4 regions of the Oleiphilus sp. HI0067 genome follow, and region 1 is predicted to be linked to each of the others. Evidence: predicted binding sites of a transcription regulator. Region 1 holds the regulator's gene; each other region holds the start of a gene.
The links. Region 1 encodes sigma-54, which starts transcription at its own class of promoters, with help from an activator protein. Its sites were predicted from a motif close to TGGCACNNNNNTTGCTNT; they were not measured.
Positions count from the first base shown of each region.

Region 1 (4,853 bases):
AGGTAGGTTGTCGATGCAGTAATAGCCTAAGTCTTCTAAAACATGGAGGGCAGTACTCTTACCTGAGCCCGATCGGCCACTAATAATTACGAGTTTCATGGTGCCTCCACAGTAAGGCAGTTAGCTTTCAGTCATTAACGTATAAAGCTCAGAATCAGATGATGCAGCACGTAGTTTATTGCAAAAAGAAGAGTCATTAAATCTTTCCGCTATTTGGCTAAGTAACTCTAAATGTTCGCTGCTTGCTTCTTTAGGAACGATCAGAACAAACAGTAGATTAACTGGTTGGTTGTCGATTGCGTCAAACGCGATATCTTGTTCAAGTGTAAATAATGCGCCTATGACTTTTGAGCATCTCAACATTCTGCTGTGAGGGATGGCAATTCCTTGTCCGATTCCAGTGCTACCTAATTTCTCACGGGCAATTAGATTTTCGAATAAATCTTCTTCAGACAGCTCGGGGATTTCTTGTGAAATTGCAGCTGCGATATGCTCTAGTGTTTTTTTCTTGCTAGTGCCCGGGAAACTGACGCGAGTCAGTCCCGGAACAAGAATAGAGCTAATAGTAATTGAACCTTCGTTCATTTTTCTTCCAATACTACGAGTAGCTACACGGCCCCATGCGAGCGCGCAACTTGTTTTTCTTTGTGTTTCAGTATCTGTCGATCAAGCTTGTCTATAAGCTTATCGATAGATGTATACATATCTTCGTCTTCTGCAGTACCGTGAATGTCTGCGCCGCTAATGTGAAGTGTGGCTTCCGCAATTTGTCTTAGCTTTTCCACTGAAAGGGTGACCTGCACATTTGTTATACCGTCCACGTGACGCTCAAGCTTCTCTAGCTTGTCAGTAACGTAGTTTTTCATTGAATCTGTTAGTTCAACGTGGTGACCGGTGATGTTTACTTGCATAAATGTCTCCTTGTTGGTTTTTTGCGGAAGAAATTTCCGCGGATGCTTCTAACAAGTCTTGCGAATATACAGCTTCTTACATTAAACGCTTCCTTTCGTTAGAAGGCGGGATTGACATCGCTTCGCGGTACTTTGCAATAGTACGGCGAGCAACGTTAATGCCTTGATCTTTGAGTAGGTCTGCAATTTTGCTGTCGCTAAGAGGTTTCTTAGGATTTTCAGCAGCAATTAATTTTTTAATGATAGCGCGTATTGCCGTCGATGAGCATTCGCCGCCAGAAGTCGTCCCAACATGGCTTGAGAAGAAGTACTTCAGCTCAAAGATGCCACGCGGTGTGTGCATATACTTTTGCGTTGTTACGCGAGAAATTGTGGATTCATGCATATCAACTGCTTGGGCTATATCATGGAGAATAAGCGGTTTCATTGCTTCTTCACCATAGTCTAAAAAGCCTTGTTGATGTGCAACAATTTTGCTTGCAACTTTGAGCAAAGTCTCGTTTCTGCTTTGGAGGCTTTTTATAAACCACTTAGCTTCTTGAAGTTGGTCCTTCATGAAGTTGTTGTCGTTGCTATTATCTGCACGTTTTATAAAGCCAGCGTAGCTGTTGTTTACGCGAATCTTAGGTGCGATTTCTGGATTGAGCTCTACTTTCCAGCGCCCATTTACCTTTTTCACCACGACGTCGGGAACAACGTATTCTGGTTCCGCTTGAATCACTGACTCGCCTGGGCGAGGGTTTAGCGATTGGATCAAGCGAAGAACTTCTTTCAAATCGTCTTCTTTAAGACGACTTCTTCTGATGAGCTGTGCGTAATCGCGACTACCCAGCAGATTGATATAGTGGCTGACGACAAGCTTGGCTTGCGGTAGCCACTCAGTGTCGGGATCTAGTTGACGTAACTGAAGCATTAGACATTCTTGAAGGTCTTTTGCGCCCACGCCTGCTGGGTCAAAATGTTGAACACGCTTCAGAACTGCGTGAACTTCTTCTAGTTCGACTGGATCTTCATCTTCTTCGTTAAATAGACCTTGATGAATATCTTCAATGGTATTTTGTAGATAGCCTTCCATGTCAATCGCATCAATAATTGTTTCTGCAATTAAACGATCGCGGTCAGAAAATGGTGTTAGATTAAGTTGCCATAGCAGGTGATCATTCAGAGACTCGCTAATTGAATTTCTGCTTTCGAAATCGCTGTCGTTCTCATCTGGCATTGTGCCAGAGCTTGCTGGGCCACTTGTTTGGTAGATGTCTTCCCATGCAGTATCGACAGGTAAATCGGTTGGTATCGAATCGCTAAATTCATCGCGTTCGCTTTCGTGAAGATCTCGTGATGGCTCGACTTCTGAATTTGATACTTCGCTAGATTGTTCATTTTTTGAATTTTGCTCTGACTCGCTATTTGGCGTCTCAGGACTGTCTTCAATCATTTCTAGCATTGGGTTTGATTCCAATGCTTCTTGGATTTCCGCCTGAAGATCTAGAGTCGATAGCTGAAGCAGTTTAATAGCCTGCTGCAGCTGGGGCGTCATTGTAAGACTTTGCCCCATTTTGAGTTGTAGGGATGCCTTCATTACCATCAGTCGGTCATCCTAACTTTTTCAGTGTTTTTGTCATTGTCGAACGAATTCTCTATGTGCTTGTCCAGCACGTAATGTCATATCTTCTATTTTAAGAACTTCCGAGAAGAATTTGAACGAGTTTTTGATGAACTTAGTTAAACCTTTTTTCACTGGTAATTGCACAGGGAATTTGGTTTTAAATTGTAAATTCATCGCCAAGGTAAACCTCGCGCACCTTTTTGTTCTCTAATACTTGCTCAGACGAGCCTGATGCAATGATGTGTCCATTGCCAACAATATAGGCTTGTTCGCAAATGTCTAAGGTCTCTCTCACGTTGTGGTCGGTGATAAGTACGCCAATATCTCGGTCGCGAACTTGTCGCACTATTTGCTTGATGTCGCTTACTGAAATTGGATCAACCCCTGCAAAAGGTTCATCTAGTAGAATGAAATCTGGCTCCATTGCGAGAGCTCTCGCAATCTCGACGCGACGGCGCTCGCCCCCGGATAAAGCCATACCTTGGCTGTCGCGAATATGTTCTATATGAAATTCTTTTAGTAATTGATCGGCTTTTTCGCGTTGTTCGGCCTTGCTTAATTCTTTTCTCGTTTGCAGAACGCTCAGAATATTTTCATATACAGTAAGTTTTCGAAATATTGATGCTTCTTGTGGTAAGTAACCAATACCGGCTTTTGCGCGCCCATGCATTGGCATGTTGCTAATGTCTCTGTCATCAATGAGGATTTGGCCCTTATCCTTGGATACTAGGCCAACGATCATGTAAAAGCAGGTAGTCTTACCCGCGCCGTTCGGACCAAGCAAGCCAACAATTTGTCCTGTTTTGATTTCAAGCGATACGTCGATAACAACTTGTCGTTTTTTGTAGGCTTTAGCAAGATGCTTAGCTTGAAGTGTCTTCATTAGGATTCGCTTGGTCTAGATTGTCGTTGGTTTGTGAATCGGAGTTTTCACTTGAAGGCTCAGATGCTTGAGGGAAGTACTGAATCTTCACTCGTTTGCCACTATCTTGATCCCCTTTGGCGCGAATTGCTTTGTCCATGATGTCGTATTCAATGCGATTTCCGGAAAACGAATTGGTGTCCTGGGCGAGTGTGGCGTTGCCGTTAAAAATCAAAACAGCATCTTTTGCTTTATACGTGATTTGTTCAGCTTGGCCGCTGGTGTTTTGAATATTGCTACTGGCGTCTGTTTGCTTGAATGTCGCGGGTGTACCATTCGCAATGATTTGTGTTACGGCGCGTTCACGAGCAAAAACACTGATGTTATCTGCGGTGAGTGTTGTCGAACCCTGGCGAATGATAACGTTGCCGCGATAGGTCGAAAAACCCTGTGAATCATCGATCACGGCACTGTCGGATTCAATTTCAATAGGTTGGGTTCGATCTACGTCAATGCTGTGAGCATTGTGCGTGGCAGTGAGTAAAAATAAAGTGACTAGAGCTAGGCTATTAATTCGCCAAGTCATAAATACCTCTAACGCGTTGAGAGAGTTCGATTTTTCGATCGTTGAGCGATGCTTCTAATCCGATAGATTTAAGCGTGCTTTTATCCTGAGTAATACTAACTTCGCGATCAGTAGATATAAAGTCATTGCGTGTATCGATATTCAGGTCTTGGGTAAGGATTGTTGTGATTTGTCCTTCTGAGCTAGTACGAGAAAGCTTGACCCGATCCTCTAGATATAGGTTTCCAGTATCGGCGTTAAATTGCCCTGATTCTGCGTTAAGTCTTAATTTGTCGCCTTGCTCATTGGTATACCAAATGGTTGGAGATTCTGTCGTAATCAGGGCATCATCTTTAAAGTAGAGAGACTTATCTGCTTTGACTTCTAGTTCTAGTTCGCCTGATTCTCCGAATTCCCGTAGGTAGGTATTGTTAGCGAAAGCAAAAGGTTTCTTTTCATTGCTGAATAGTTCTGGCGTCTCAGTTTGTGTAATGTCGCTGGTGTAGAACAGGCTTACCCCGACCAGTAAGATGACCGCCAATAATGAGAATTTTGATCGTTTAAAGGTTTTGCTCATATCACTTTTTTAAAAATGATTGATGAATGTCGTCGAGTAAACCTTGCGCTGATAGTATGAAGTCGCATGCCTCTCTTACGGCGCCATGGCCTCCGCTTGTTTGTGTGCACATGTCTGCATGTTCTTTCACAAAGCTATGCGCGTTCGGGACGGTGATGCCAAGGCCGCAGTGCTTGATGGCAGATAGGTCAGGCAAATCATCTCCCATATAGGCGCATTGCTCCCAGTCGAGTCCCAATTCTTGGCGAATATCATCAAGTGCAATCTTTTTGTCTTCGCGTCCTTGAACTAAATGCTTGATACCTAAGTCTCTTGCTCTGCGGGCGACAAGA
Region 1 is NZ_LWFI01001277.1:1,921-6,773, forward strand. It holds gene rapZ (RNase adapter RapZ) at 1-99, opposite strand, end outside; gene ptsN (PTS IIA-like nitrogen regulatory protein PtsN) at 121-585, opposite strand; gene hpf (ribosome hibernation-promoting factor, HPF/YfiA family) at 609-911, opposite strand; gene A3739_RS19640 (RNA polymerase factor sigma-54) at 988-2,490, opposite strand; gene lptB (LPS export ABC transporter ATP-binding protein) at 2,675-3,400, opposite strand; gene lptA (lipopolysaccharide transport periplasmic protein LptA) at 3,381-3,965, opposite strand; gene lptC (LPS export ABC transporter periplasmic protein LptC) at 3,949-4,521, opposite strand; gene A3739_RS19660 (HAD family hydrolase) at 4,523-4,853, opposite strand, start outside.

Region 2 (4,853 bases), on a different contig from region 1:
CATTGCGAGATACGACACGCGCTGCGCTGAGTCCCTCGGAGCACGCACACGAATTGATGTGCCGTCTTGCGCATAGGCTGTGTCCGGACCAAGCATATCGTTGATTTGCTGCGAGACGTTCATGGCCGTTGTAAAGTCAGGCTGATGCAAATTAAATGTGATCGTATCGCCTTGGCTAAACGGACTCGCAATACCGCGCTCTACCGTCGCACCATTTGGTATACGCCCCACACTTGGAACATTCACCGTAATCGATGAACCATCGCTACCATCTGCACCAAAACCACCAACGACCAAACTGCCCTGCGACATGGCATAAATTCGACCATCGGCACCTTTAAGCGGTGTCATTAGCAAAGACCCGCCACGTAGGCTCTTCGAATCACCGAGGCTTGATACCGTGACATCAATGCGTTGGCCAGGTTTGGCGAACGCGGGCAAATCCGCATGCACAGCAACCGCTGCAATATTCTTCGCTTTTGGATCAACACCAGGTGGAATCGTGATACCAAATTGATTCATCAAATTACGGAATGTTTGGCTCGTAAATGGGGTTTTATCACCCGTGCCATCTAAACCAACAACGAGACCATAACCGATCAATTGGTTGCTTCGGACACCTTCAATACTTGCCATATCTTTCAATCTATCTGCGTGCGCAGGCGATAGTAACCACACACTTACTAGCACGATACATAATAAATTTATTAGAAAAGATAATTGTCTCAGCATCATTAACGCTCCCTACTACAGAGGCCACCATTCGCTGTTAAAGAATCGCGTCAACCAACCTTGTCGATTCACTTGATCAAACTCACCCGTGCCACCATATGCGATTCGGGCATTCGCAATTTTTGAAGACGGAACCGTGTTATCAATACCGATATCTTGAGGTCGAATCAGACCAGTTAAACGGATGTACTCATCCCCTTGATTCAAACTCAACCATTTCTCACCTTGCACGCGAAGTAATCCGTTAGGAAACACCTCAGCAACAGTGACTGAAATAGCACCCGCAAGACTATTGCTTTGCCCAGATTCAGCTGAGCCCTCAAATTCGCGTTCAAACGATGGATCGGTTGCTAAGCTCATACCCTTAAAGCTGATGGTATTGCCGAGAATATTCGCTTCGTTAAAGTCGACTTCATCGCTTTTGTCATAAGTCGTGTCTGCGCTTTTACTCGCTCGCGTGGACTCTTGCAGGTTCACGGTCAAGATGTCACCGACATTGATCGCAACTTGATCGCCATAGACACTAAACTGGCGATGAGATTGAAAAATACTACCGGTCACAGGTTCACCCATGCGCAAGCTTTGCGCAGGGATCGGCGCATATCTGGGATCATCCGGAACAGGGTGCTCTCGCGTAATCGCAGCACAACCAACGCTCGCCAAAATGGCAAGCGTATTAGCAAGTTTCAATGCAGCTTTGATTACGTTCAACATAGACAAAAACTCAACAACAGCATTACACGTTCTGCGAGATAAACTGCAGCATTTGATCTGCAGTCGAAACGACTTTTGAGTTCATTTCGTAGGCGCGCTGCGTGGTAATCATGTTCACCAACTCAGTCACAACATCTACGTTTGAGGTTTCCAACATGCCTTGGCTCACCGTGCCAATTCCATCTAAGCCAGGCGTGCCAACAATTGGATTGCCACTAGCTTCGGTTTCGCGGAACAAGTTATTACCAATGGCTTTTAAACCTTGCGGGTTAATAAAATCTGCAAGATCAATTTGCCCAAGGTTCTGCAAAGCTGGGTCACCCGCAACAGTGCCTGTAATCACGCCATCTTCGCCAATCGTAATTTCGTTCATTCCTTCTGGAATAGTAATGGCTGGCTCTAAGGCGTGGCCGTTAGCGGTCACAACTTGCCCATCTGAATTAATCTGAAATCTACCATCGCGCGTGTATGCGGTAGACCCGTCAGGTAAGGCAATCTGAAACATGCCTCGACCAGAGATCGCCATATCTAGAGGACGCTCCGTTACCTGCATTGAGCCTTGACTAAATTCTTTAACCGTTCCAACAACACGAACACCCGTACCAAGCTGCAGGCCTGATGGGAGCTGAGAATCCTGTGAGCTAAGCGCACCTGGATCTCTCTTAATTTGATATAGAAGATCTTGAAAAACTGCGTCATCACGTTTGTAACCAACGGTGCCGACATTGGCCAAGTTATTCGAAATGGTCGATAACTTGGTATCTTGTGCACTCAGGCCCGTTTGACTGACATATAAAGCGGGATGCATGACTCTCTCCTATCTAGAACAACCCAAGCGAGGGGTTGACCTGAAATCGGGCAGCAAAATCATGCCGCCCACAACGTTAAATTGACTTATTTAGGAAAATTGCAACAAGCGTGCCGAAGCTTCACTATTTTGATCAGCTTGACTCATTAATTTGACTTGCAGCTCGTATTGACGCGAAAGCGTAAGAATTTCGGTTAACGCAGATACGGCATTCACATTCGAACCTTCAAGAAAACCAGATTCAACGTGAATGGTTTCATCTAAAGGAGGCTCAATACCATCTTTGACGTACATTAAACCGTCACCACGTTTTTCCATATTGGCAGGATCTGGATTCACCAAGCGAATACGATCAATCTGTACAACTGCAGCCTCACCACCTAGCGGGATAACGGAGATAGCTCCATCCACTCCAATCTCAACTCCAGCCGATGGAGGAACAACAATTGGCCCACCCTCACCCAGAACTTCTAGACCCGAACCTGTGCGCAAGAAACCGTTTACATCAATCTGCAAATCACCCGCGCGCGTAAAGGCTTGCTCGCCATCAGGAGACTGAACAGCAATCCAGCCCTCACCCTTTAAAGCGATATCTAGCGCATTGCCTGTTTCCTGCAGCGGACCTTGCTCAAAGCGCGTCGCTGGACGCTCTGTCATTGAATATGCACGACTTGGAAAATGCTCACCATACACAGACATCGCGCGCGCCTGCGCAAAATCTTCTTTAAACCCCGTGGTATTCACATTCGCCAAATTGTTGGAATGTGCGCGTTGCGCATACATATTTTGCTTTGCGCCACTCATCGCAATATATAAAGCTTTATCCACTTGAGTGTCCTTTTTTCGTCAGATATTTACTATTAAGAGGTATAAAGCAATTTATCTGCCAAGGACTAAACGCAAAAAAGGAAAACACAGAAGTGCTTCCCTTTTTTATCGCCTTCAACCAGAAGGCGGCGAATATCAAAAAAGAAAATTAGATATTCAGAATAGTCTGCTGAATCGTATCAGCGGTCTCGATAGTCTTTGAGTTAGCCTGATAATTACGCTGAGCAACGATCAAGTTCACCAGCTCTTGCGACAAATCAACATTCGATGACTCTGTCGCAGAAGAAGTTAATAAGCCTAATGATGCAGTCCCCGGCGCACCAACAACAGCATCACCAGAAGCAAATGTTTCTACCCAAACACTGTCACCAACCGGCGCCAAACCCTCTTTGTCTCGGAAGTTTGCCAAAGCTACTTGACCAAGAACCTGAGTCTCACCATTTGAGAAACGCGACAAAATAACACCTGAACTGTCTACATCTAGACCAACCAGTCGACCGGTTGTATACCCATTTTGCCCTAAGTCATTCACAGCAAACGGGCTGCCGAATTGCGTCAGTGTAGCGATATCGATTTCAAAGTTTGAACTGGTTGGAGGGAATTCTACCGGCAAGGTTCCGCCGTCTACCAAATTGATCGGTAATGCTGCGCCATTTGGATCACCATTTTCATCACGAGGCACCCAGTTAGAAATCAACACATCATCGGTCAAAGTCTGATTAAGCGAACCATCGCCATTGAAGACAACGTTGAATGTTGCGCGAGACGCCTGATCGCCAATTAAAGGGTCACCCACATCGAAGCCATCAATTTGAACATGCATCTGCCAAGTGCTCTGCTCTTGTGCCACGTTAGATGGCTGAGGCTGCTTCACAAAATACAAGTTCAAGATATGCGAGTTACCAAGACTATCGAAGATTTCTGTTGACGTTGCATGGTTATAAGTACCTGCATCTGTTGGATCAAAGCCATTATTGACAAATGGCTGACCAACGGTTGAACCAACGAGTGTGCCGGTACCAGAACTAAAGGAGAAGTTGTCATCCAAGGTAAAGTCGACAACACCACCAACCGTTGCCGCGACAGTACCGCCAACTGCTAAAGCAAGTGCACCAGGAGAAGAGCCTTCAATGTTGTATGCGTCACCTGCTGCACCCGCAACACCGAAGCGCAAATCTTCACCCTGATCTTGAATAATTTCTAGGTCACCTGCGCCATTGATAACAGCAGTAGTACCGACTAATGCAGACGAGTTAATTTGCTGACCAATGTCCGCCAATTGCTCGGCATTGGTTTGGGTTGCAGCTGAAGATGGCTGAAACGTCACTCCATTGACAGTAATCGTCATTGAATCAGAAGTGTTAGCCCAGCTCGCCACTGGTACCGTCACAGTTGTTCTTGCCGTTGCATTTACACCATCAACCGCACTGAAACGATCAGCGACAGCTCGCGCACTTTCGTTAGCGACAGTGGTTACGTTCTCTGTTGTAGTCGGCGTAGCAGGGTTACCGTCATCATAGGTGATTGTAACGGTCTGAGCTGAGTAGTTGTTGTTGGCACCAGCTTGCGCAATACCAACTTCCGTACCATCAGCAACTACAGTTGTACCTGAAACCGCTAAAACTGATTCAGAAGAATCGAGGTTCAACAAAGTATTAACAGAGGTTGTTTGACGTGGCGCCAAGTCATTTGTTTCTACTTCCAGATCACCAAGCACACCAGACACATTGCCTTCGTCATCAGCCTGAAAACCTTGAACTTGCATTCCAGT
Region 2 is NZ_LWFI01000334.1:23,598-28,450, reverse strand. It holds gene A3739_RS04095 (flagellar basal body P-ring protein FlgI) at 1-732, opposite strand, end outside; gene flgH (flagellar basal body L-ring protein FlgH) at 748-1,446, opposite strand; gene flgG (flagellar basal-body rod protein FlgG) at 1,469-2,254, opposite strand; gene flgF (flagellar basal-body rod protein FlgF) at 2,345-3,082, opposite strand; gene A3739_RS04075 (flagellar hook protein FlgE) at 3,231-4,853, opposite strand, start outside.
Region 2: the regulator sigma-54 is predicted to act here: its motif matches at 3,126-3,143, upstream of flgF (flagellar basal-body rod protein FlgF).

Region 3 (4,853 bases), on a different contig from region 1:
GAAGTTCCAGCGCAGTATTGAGGAAATACTCGTTTCACCTGTTCCAAACTGGGTTGTGCTGAGCGGTTACGTTGCCGGAGGTGTTGCGCGTGGTGTTGGGGTAGGGATTATCGTTACCTTACTCTCTTTATTCTTTACCGATTTAGTTGTTCACAACGTACTGGTGACGGCCAGTATGGTGATAATGACTGCGATTGTATTTTCGCTTGGCGGATTTATTAATGCAGTATTCGCGACGAAATTTGATGACATCTCTATCGTCCCTACTTTTGTATTAACGCCGCTCACCTACCTCGGTGGTGTGTTCTATAGTATTTCGCTTCTGCCAGAGTTTTGGCAGAACGTATCTCAAGCGAACCCGATTTTATATATGGTGAATGCTTTTCGTTACGGAATATTGGGTGTGAGTGATATCGATATTCGATTCGCGTTTGGGATGGTTATTGTTTTTATTGTTCTATTATTTTCGACGGCTTTGTTTTTACTTTCTAAAGGCAAGGGCATTCGCAGCTAGACTGCGATTCTTCGTGGTAACTGCTTTATAGCAATACGAGCGCGACGGAAAATTATTTGAGGTATGTATGGCGATTGTTGAGAACAGCCAGTTAGGTAAAGAAACGAATTATTTAGATCGATACGCACCCGAGGTGCTATTCCCAATTGCACGGAGTGAAACTCGCGCGAGTTTAGGGATCGAAGACACGGATTTACCATTTGCTGGTGAAGATGTTTGGACGAGTTTTGAGGTGTCTTGGCTAAACACTAATGGTAAGCCAGAAGTCGCCATTGGGGTTTTTAGTATTCCTTGTCAGTCGAAGAATATCATCGAGTCTAAGTCGTTTAAGTTGTATCTCAATTCATTTAATCAAGAGAAGATAAAAAGTAAAGACGCATTGATTGAAACTCTAGAGCAGGACTTGAGTACAGCAGCAGGTGCTGCAGTAACGGTTCAGTTACACGACCTTGTTGATATTCAAGCGGTAAACCTACCAGCTGGTGAAAGCGTTGATCATCTGGATGCCAAAGATTTTGTGTACGAGCCAAACGCAGATCTGCTTCAAGCTGATAGCGATGAGCTTGTTGAAGAAACCTTATATTCAGATTTGTTACGATCGAATTGTCCGGTAACGGGTCAACCAGATTGGGGGACTGTGGTTGTTTCCTACAAAGGGCCTAAGATTGATCGTGAAAGTTTGCTACGCTACGTGGTATCTTTCCGCAATTGTCAGGACTTTCACGAACATTGCTGTGAGCAAATATTTACTGATATTTTGGCGAAGTGTGGATGTACATCTTTGAGTGTAATGGCTCGTTATACGCGCCGCGGGGGCTTAGATATCAACCCTTATCGAGCAACCGAAGACCGTGTTTCTGTCTGTCCTCAAACGCGATATGTTAGGCAGTAGTTCTTAAAAGAGAACTATTTGATTTAATCGCGGTCCTTGAGTTTTTCCGCGGCGCGCTCAAGGGCCCGAACAACTAAGTCTTTCTCTTCAGTTGTGACTTTTTCGGTGTCTAAGTACAGCGCAAAGCCGCCTGTTTCATGTTCGATAAAACTCTGGCCAGCGCCAATATCTCTGCGGAAATCGACGATCTGATAAATTGGCACAGGGCGAGAGAATCCTTTTACAGTGATCTCGCCTTTATCTCTACACATTACCTTATCTTTGACTAACGAGAAGGTCTCGTAAGAGATCAGTATTTCTCCAGGCTCCGCTAAGCTCTCAAGACGAGACGCAAGATTTACCTCTTTTCCGATGATCGTATAATCCATGCGATTCTCGGCGCCGAAGTTACCTACCGTGCTGTATCCAGTACTGATGCCGATACGAATTTGTAGAGGTGTTTTGATCCCTTGGCTTTGCCATTTTTGGCGGAGAATCTTCATGTGCTTACGCATCTCGATCGCCATGGCTACACAGGCAAGCGTATCTTCTTTTGGTCCGCGGCTTGTCGGGTCGCCAAAGAAGATCATGATCGAATCGCCGACAAACTTATCAATAGTGCCGCCATACTTTAATGCGATTTGAGACATCTCATTAAAGTAGTTATTCAGAAGCTCAGTGAGGCTCTCTGGCTCCATTTCCTCAGCAAGTTCGGTAAAGCCCTTAATGTCTGAGAAGAAGATCGTTAATTTCTTACGTTGTGTTTCAAGACGAACGTCACGTTCACCGGTAAAGATAGATTGCCATACTTGTGGTGAAAGATACTTCGCAAGCTTATGCGATAGTGAGATCGACTGTTCTCGTTGATGCTGAATCTGTGACTTCGCTTTTACCAAGGCCTTCGCTTGTTGGTGTGTGTAATATGCGGTAACAGCAACATAGACACCTGCCCCAATACCAGCCACAAGAGTCACCAATACCGGCTCATTTATATTGAAGTTAAATCCGAAAATTAAGCCGCTTAATCCTAATGATATAGATGCCGTGATGCAGCCGAGTACTAATAGCTTCATACCTCCTACAACAATGAAGCTAAACGCACCCATAATGATCGAGAATAAAGAAGCAGTGAGGCTGAATTCGATGAGAACAATCGTACACCCAACAATAACACCGTCTATAAGTAAGGTTACTTCACGAGCGGTTGGATTATCAGCAAGTTTGAAATGACGTACGAAGAAATATAAAAGGTGGGGCCAAAGCATGGCGAAAGGCACAAACCAAATTAGGTTCTTATCAAAATGACCTAATAAAATGCCCGTAATAAAGGTGAGAGTAGACGTTAGGTAAGCAAGTACGCGCCCATTATAGGCCGGCATGACTGACGGCGGCGCATCATAATTAATTATACTTGGTTCACTTGCCATAGTTTACTGCCCAAACGAATAAAAGAGGTGTTCGTAAAACTGGGTATTTCCTTTCTTCGCAATCTATTTAGGCAAGCGCGCTTATTCTGTATTATTGCTGCTTGAGTCTTGCCTAGCCTTAATTTTGGTGGCTTAGGTTAGCACCTCCTTTTTTTATTAACAAATGTTCTCTGTGTAAAGCGATTCATCATGAGCTATGAAAACAGCATCCTAAACTTCTTGCATCAGCGCGTGTCTTTTCCACGATTAGTTTCACCTGCACCTGAAGGTGAACAATTAAAAGGTATTTTGAAAAGTGCACTACGTGCGCCTGACCACAAGGTACTTCGCCCAGGGCGATATTTGATTGTGGAAAGTGATGCGCGAACCAAGCTAGGTGAGCTATTTGCGCAGGCTGCAGTTGCGGCCAATCCAGATTGTGGTGAAGCGAAGATCGAAAAGTGTAAAAAAATGCCGTTTCGCGCACCGATGATTTTAGTGGCCGTTTCGAAGAATATCGATCATCCCAAAGTGCCTTATTTTGAACAGGAGCAATGTGTTGCTGCCGGGTTGTCCTACATCCTTTTGGCTTTACAAGCAGAAGGGTTTGGAGGGATGTGGCGAACGGGCGATATGGCAGTCGACTCTGTTGTGAAGCGTGGTTTAGGAATTTCTGAGCACGAAAGTCTCGTCGGCTTTTTATATATAGGAACGCCTGAAGGAGACGCAAAGCGTATTGTAGACCCCGTTTTAGAGGATAGTTTTTCTTTTTGGACTGGCCAATAACGCTCGCGTCGCATGACGGATAAGCCTTGCCGCGGGCAATAAAAGCGGCAATTTATAAGTTATTGAAAAATAAGAAAAAATAATTGGCACTTCTCTTGCTTTTTAACCTCTTAGATTAACTAGGATGAGTTAAATGGCGATTTCATTTCAAAATGCATTAGGTGTTCACCCGCAAGCTGTAGAGCTTCGAGTGCAGCGTGCTGAGTTGATGGCAAACAACTTAGCAAATGCAGATACGCCCGGATTCAAAGCGCGCGACATTGACTTCAAAGCGGCGATGGCTGAACAGCAAAGCATGCTTGATGGGCAGTTAGCGATGAGCGCTACGCAAGGCGGTCACATTGCTCCGAACCAAGGTCAATCCGGAGCGGAAGTTCTTTACCGAACGCCAACTCAGCCATCCGTAGACGGGAACACAGTAGATACGCAGCAAGAGCTTGCTGAATTTACCAAGAATGTTCTCGACTATCAGGCGAGCTTTCAGTTCTTGAATGGAAAGTTTAAATCCCTAAGCAAAGCAATAAAGGGTGAATAAGCATGTCTTTAAATTCCATTTTTAATATTGCCGGTTCTGGCATGTCGGCACAGTCGGTACGTTTAAATACAACCGCTAGTAACATCGCGAATGCAGATAGTGCAGCGAGCAGTACTGGCGAAGTGTATCGAGCGCGAAAGCCTGTATTTGCAGCGATTCAAGAAAGCGCTATGACAGGTGCAATGCCGAGTATGACAGATGCGGGTTCTCAAGGTGTTCAGATTAAAGGTATTGTCGAGAGTGATGCAGCGTTGGATATGCGTTATCAGCCGGATCACCCTTTGGCGGATGAGCAGGGCTACGTCATATATCCCAATGTGAATGTTGTAGAGGAAATGGCTGACATGATGTCCGCCTCGCGCAGTTTTCAAACAAATGTCGATGTCATGGAGGCAGCCAAAACCATGATGCAACGAATTTTAACTTTAGGCCAATAGGCGAGATAGACGATGACAAGTATTAATACCTCCGGTGTTGCTGATCCTCTAGCGCAGTATCGCTTAGAAAATAACGGCGAAGCGGCAAAGAAAGGTGACTTGGGTAAAAACGAGTTTTTGGATCTGATGATCGCTCAGCTCGAGAATCAAAACCCTCTTGAGCCTCAAGATAACGGTGCCTTTATCTCGCAGCTAGCTGAATTTAGTGCGCTAGAAGAAATGCAACAAATTAACAACACGGTGAATAACTTCACCAATAAGTTCCAGTCTACACAAGCATTGCAAGCGTCTGCCATGGTTGGGC
Region 3 is NZ_LWFI01000334.1:17,988-22,840, forward strand. It holds gene A3739_RS04040 (ABC transporter permease) at 1-514, shown strand, start outside; gene queF (NADPH-dependent 7-cyano-7-deazaguanine reductase QueF) at 582-1,406, shown strand; gene A3739_RS04050 (adenylate/guanylate cyclase domain-containing protein) at 1,430-2,812, opposite strand; gene A3739_RS04055 (nitroreductase family protein) at 3,002-3,577, shown strand; gene flgB (flagellar basal body rod protein FlgB) at 3,711-4,112, shown strand; gene flgC (flagellar basal body rod protein FlgC) at 4,115-4,549, shown strand; gene A3739_RS04070 (flagellar hook assembly protein FlgD) at 4,562-4,853, shown strand, end outside.
Region 3: the regulator sigma-54 is predicted to act here: its motif matches at 3,662-3,679, upstream of flgB (flagellar basal body rod protein FlgB).

Region 4 (4,853 bases), on a different contig from region 1:
CGCACCTGTGCACTCGATTCAGCTTTTTCCTTAGCGCCAAGAGAAACCCGTGCCGACTGAAAAGGCACCTCAACATACATATCAATTCGATCTAATAAAGGGCCCGATAATTTTCGGCGATACTGTTCGATTTGTTGCGGCGTATCAGTACAAGCAATCGTTGGATGCCCTAAATAGCCACACGGGCATGGATTCATGGCAGCAATAAATTGAAAATTCGCAGGTAAGGTAATTTGATGCTGTGCGCGCGCGATCGAAATCGCATTCGACTCTAAAGGCTCTCGTAGCATCTCAAGACTATGCCTCGAGAACTCTGGCAGCTCATCCAAAAATAAAACACCCTGATGCGCTAAAGACACTTCACCGGGTTTAGGTTTAGCGCCACCTCCTACAAGAGAAACTGCCGAACACGAATGATGAGGTGAACGAAATGGTGGTGTAAACCAATCCCCCTCATCTCTCGGAGTATTGGTTAAGCTATATAAAGCGGCTACGTCGCGTGCTTGTTTGATATTAAGTTGAGGCAATATGCCGCTGATACGCGAAGCAAGCATACTTTTGCCTGTTCCTGGCGGACCAAATAACAATAAGTTATGCCCTCCCGCTGCAGCTATCTCTAGCGCTTTACGCGCAGAATACTGACCAAGAACATCCGACAGATCATCTATTTGAGCATCTAGGTCTTGATCAGAAGTTTCTGCAGTATATCGGCATGTCGTTGCACGCTCAGGATCGCGAAGATATTCCACCAACTGCCGAAGGTCTTCTATGCCATAGATCGATTTTGCACCTAATAAGTGAGCATAACGGAGATCATCCTTCGCAACAAACACACGGTGGCTAGACTCGAGGCTTTCAATCAAAGAAGGTAAGACACCCGTGACGGGACTGCACTCTCCAGTTAATGCTAACTCGGCAATAAACTCGCAAGCGCTAATATCAACTCCATTCAATTGCCCACTTGCCGCCAAGATCCCAACAGCAATAGCTAAATCGAAACGGCCGCCCTCTTTCGGTATGTCTGCAGGCGCTAAATTAACGGTCACGCGGCGCATCGGGAACTCAAAACCACTATTTATAAGTGCGCAGCGCACACGTTCACGGCTTTCTTTTACGGCCGCCTCGGGTAAACCAACAACGGTAAATGAAGGCAGACCATTGGATAGATGCGTTTCAACACGCACGGAAGGGGATTCAACGCCGAACAATGCCCGCGTTTTCACAATAGACAAACTCATTACGCATCCTTGCTCAAATATTGCACAACCATGGTGCAAGTTTCACTTTGCCATCCTTAGCAAAGCTTTTTGACCAAACGAGTGTTACTCGTCGATTTTACTTTGTAAGTCCTGTACAGACTTTTCTAACTGTTCAAGCATTTCTCTCGTGCGCTCTAGCACTGCTTGTTGTGCATCGAACTCTTCACGAGATACTAGATCCAACTTATTGATAACACTAGAAATAACAATCTTCAGATTGTTTGAAATCTCGTCCTGTGCAGCTTTACCAAATTCAGGAAAAACTTGATTAACCTGATCTTGAATCACTCCGAATAATTGCTGAGGGTTCAACATAGTCTCTTACCAACTGTCTAAAACTGGCGCCAAGTCTACCATTGCCCTCCATCGAATCACAGTTGAAGAATACGCACCAAAATAAAGCACCAAAACAGTGCGTAGCACACATACTCGCCCTTCTTAAGCGCACTTTTCAAAAACAAAACATCAAAAAATATTCATAAGCGACTGATTATTATGAACTTTTAATCATTGGCACACAGACTGCTTTATCAGTTCACTACGATGCAGCAGAAGACTCGCTGCCCAGTCGAGACAGAAATAATAATGAAATAGGCGGCATAATAAGGAGACATATATGAAACTCGTAACTGCCATTATCAAGCCTTTCAAGCTGGACGATGTGCGAGAAGCATTATCTGAAATTGGCGTGCAAGGTATTACGGTAACTGAAGTAAAAGGCTTCGGTCGTCAGAAAGGTCACACAGAACTATACCGCGGTGCGGAATACGTTGTGGACTTCCTTCCAAAAGTAAAAATCGAAGTAGCTATTGGCTCTGATTTACTTGATCAAGTAATCGAAGCAATCTCTAAAGCTGCAAACACAGGAAAAATCGGTGACGGTAAGATCTTCGTTTCTGCTCTTGAGCAAGCGATTCGTATCCGTACCGGCGAAACCGGCACTGACGCTGTATAACCATTTTATAAATCATAAGAGCCTAGGTACGGAGGGCTATCATGGAACAGTTATCCAATAACATATTTGAACTTCAATATGCGATGGACACCTTTTATTTCTTGGTGTGCGGCGCATTAGTAATGTGGATGGCGGCAGGTTTCGCCATGCTTGAAGCAGGTCTTGTTCGCGCTAAGAACACGACTGAAATTTTGACTAAAAACGTCGCGTTGTTCGCGATCGCTTGTACTATGTACTTAGTATGCGGTTACGAAATCATGTACGGCGGCGGCTACTTCTTAAGTGCTACTGACAGCGTTGCTTCTATGGACGAAGCTGCAATCGCTGGCGTACTTGCTTCTGCAACTGAAGCTGGTTTCGGCGACATGGGTGAGTACTCAGGCGCGTCTGACTTCTTCTTCCAGGTAGTATTCGTTGCAACTGCAATGTCTATCGTATCTGGTGCGGTTGCAGAGCGTATGAAGCTTTGGGCTTTCCTAGTTTTTGCGGTAATCATGACTGGTTTCATCTATCCAATGGAAGGTTCTTGGACTTGGAACGGCGACGCAGTATTCGGCTTGTATGAGCTTAGCTACAGCGACTACGCAGGTTCTGGTATCGTTCACATGGCTGGTGCAGCAGCTGCACTTGCTGGTGTTATCCTTCTTGGTGCTCGTAAAGGTAAGTACGGTCCTAACGGTGAAGTTAACGCTATCCCAGGCGCTAACCTTCCACTAGCGACTCTTGGTACTTTCATCCTTTGGATGGGCTGGTTCGGTTTCAACGGTGGTTCTACTTTGAAGCTTGGCGGTATCGCTGTAGCAAACGAAGTTGCTAGCGTATTCTTGAACACAAACGCTGCTGCAGCGGGTGGTTTGATTGCTGCTCTTATCGTTGCACGCATCTTGTTCGGTAAGGCAGACCTTACAATGGCATTGAACGGCGCACTAGCTGGTCTTGTTGCTATCACTGCTGAGCCTGCAGATCCATCTCCACTACTTGCTACTGTAATCGGTGCAATCGGTGGTGTGATCGTCGTATTCTCAATCGTTACTCTTGATAAGCTTAAGCTTGACGATCCAGTCGGCGCGATCTCTGTACACGGTGTTGTTGGTCTTTGGGGTATCTTCGCGGTTCTACTTTCAGACGCAGACGCTACGTTCATGGGTCAGCTAGTAGGTGCGGTAACAATCTTTGCATGGGTATTCGTAACAAGCTTGATCGCTTGGGGCGTAATCAAAGCGGTTATCGGTCTACGAGTTTCTGAAGAAGAAGAGTACGAAGGTGTGGATCTTTCAGAATGTGGTATGGAAGCATACCCAGAGTTCACTAAAGACTAATCAACTAGTCCTTAGTAAGATCTAAGAAGAAGGGCGCTCATTGAGCGCCCTTTTTTGTTGTCTATCGAATTGTTTGTTTAACCCTACGCATAAAAAGTTATTGTTTAGCATTCTATGTTTAGGAATAGACAGAAGCGATCATCCTCCCGTTCGTCATTCCGGACAGCGAAGCGTGACAAGGTGAATTGCGCAACGCGCAAGAGAGGGTGCCCTGGGGTATCCGGAATCTGGTTTGTGAATGCACAGAAATAGACATTAGCGGATGTTGAACTGCTGATGTCCGGTCGATCCTTGATGCGTACTTCTACAAAGAAGCGGACATTTCGCGGCGCGAAAACTTTTCGATTTATATACAGAAGCGGACGTCAGACAGGCAAGTTTTTAACTGGGATTTATTTCGAGTTTATATAGTAAGCAGACATGAACGCCTACAATAACGGGCCGCAGTGTAGGCGCGAAGCACCGAAACGTAGGTCCGAGCTAGCTTGCTGGCGGGCGTCGATTGTATTGTTAAATGCCGTAGTCACGTTCCACCTTCGATATACGAGTTTTGAACGATGCATACCATTTCTCATGACCAAGCCGTTGGGCTTCTTGGTGCCCTGCATTTTTCTTCCACCGCTTAATGGATTCAAGATCAGACCAATAAGATACGGTAATTCCAACATCCTCTCGCGCTGACTCTACACCTAAAAAGCCTGGTTGCTTTGACGCAAGCTCAACCATTCGATCTGCCATTTGGCCATAACCGTTATCACCTTCTGTACGGTGAGAAGTGAAAATTACTGCGTAGTAAGGTGGTGCCGGTGTATTGGCAATGAGAGACATCTAAACTCCTTTGAGCATTTAACGCCGCTATAAAGGGCAGGCAATGCGCAGCATTGACTGTCCAGCCCAACTTGTTGGGCGATCTTTGATAGCCTGGTTATGTGTGATGTTGCTGTTAATCATAAAACGCCAACCATGCTAACGTAATTAATGGGATTAATAGGGGAACCAAGCCGTACATTACAAAATCAGAATATGCCCTGGAGCTGAGATACTGAAACCCTTTTTGTATTGAGCGAACTGTAAAAATGGTTAAGCCTATAAATCGATATCGATGCCATTGCTTTCATTATCTCTTTTGTTTTTTAGTGCTCTGGCTGTCTCACCTAAAACATCGAATCCGTTTGGGTCACTACCTTTATACCCCTGACTTTTTCGTTTCCTGCTTTCATCATTTGGTAAAGGCCACATAAATACCGTTATAGAAAAACCGATGAAGGGGATCAAAATAAATGGGAAGTAAATTTCCTCAACTGCGAAGTACATTAGCAG
Region 4 is NZ_LWFI01001155.1:32,404-37,256, forward strand. It holds gene A3739_RS16945 (YifB family Mg chelatase-like AAA ATPase) at 1-1,238, opposite strand, end outside; gene A3739_RS16950 (accessory factor UbiK family protein) at 1,323-1,574, opposite strand; gene glnK (P-II family nitrogen regulator) at 1,876-2,214, shown strand; gene A3739_RS16960 (ammonium transporter) at 2,256-3,533, shown strand; gene A3739_RS16965 (antibiotic biosynthesis monooxygenase) at 4,044-4,361, opposite strand; gene A3739_RS16970 (hypothetical protein) at 4,620-4,853, opposite strand, start outside.
Region 4: the regulator sigma-54 is predicted to act here: its motif matches at 1,771-1,788, upstream of glnK (P-II family nitrogen regulator).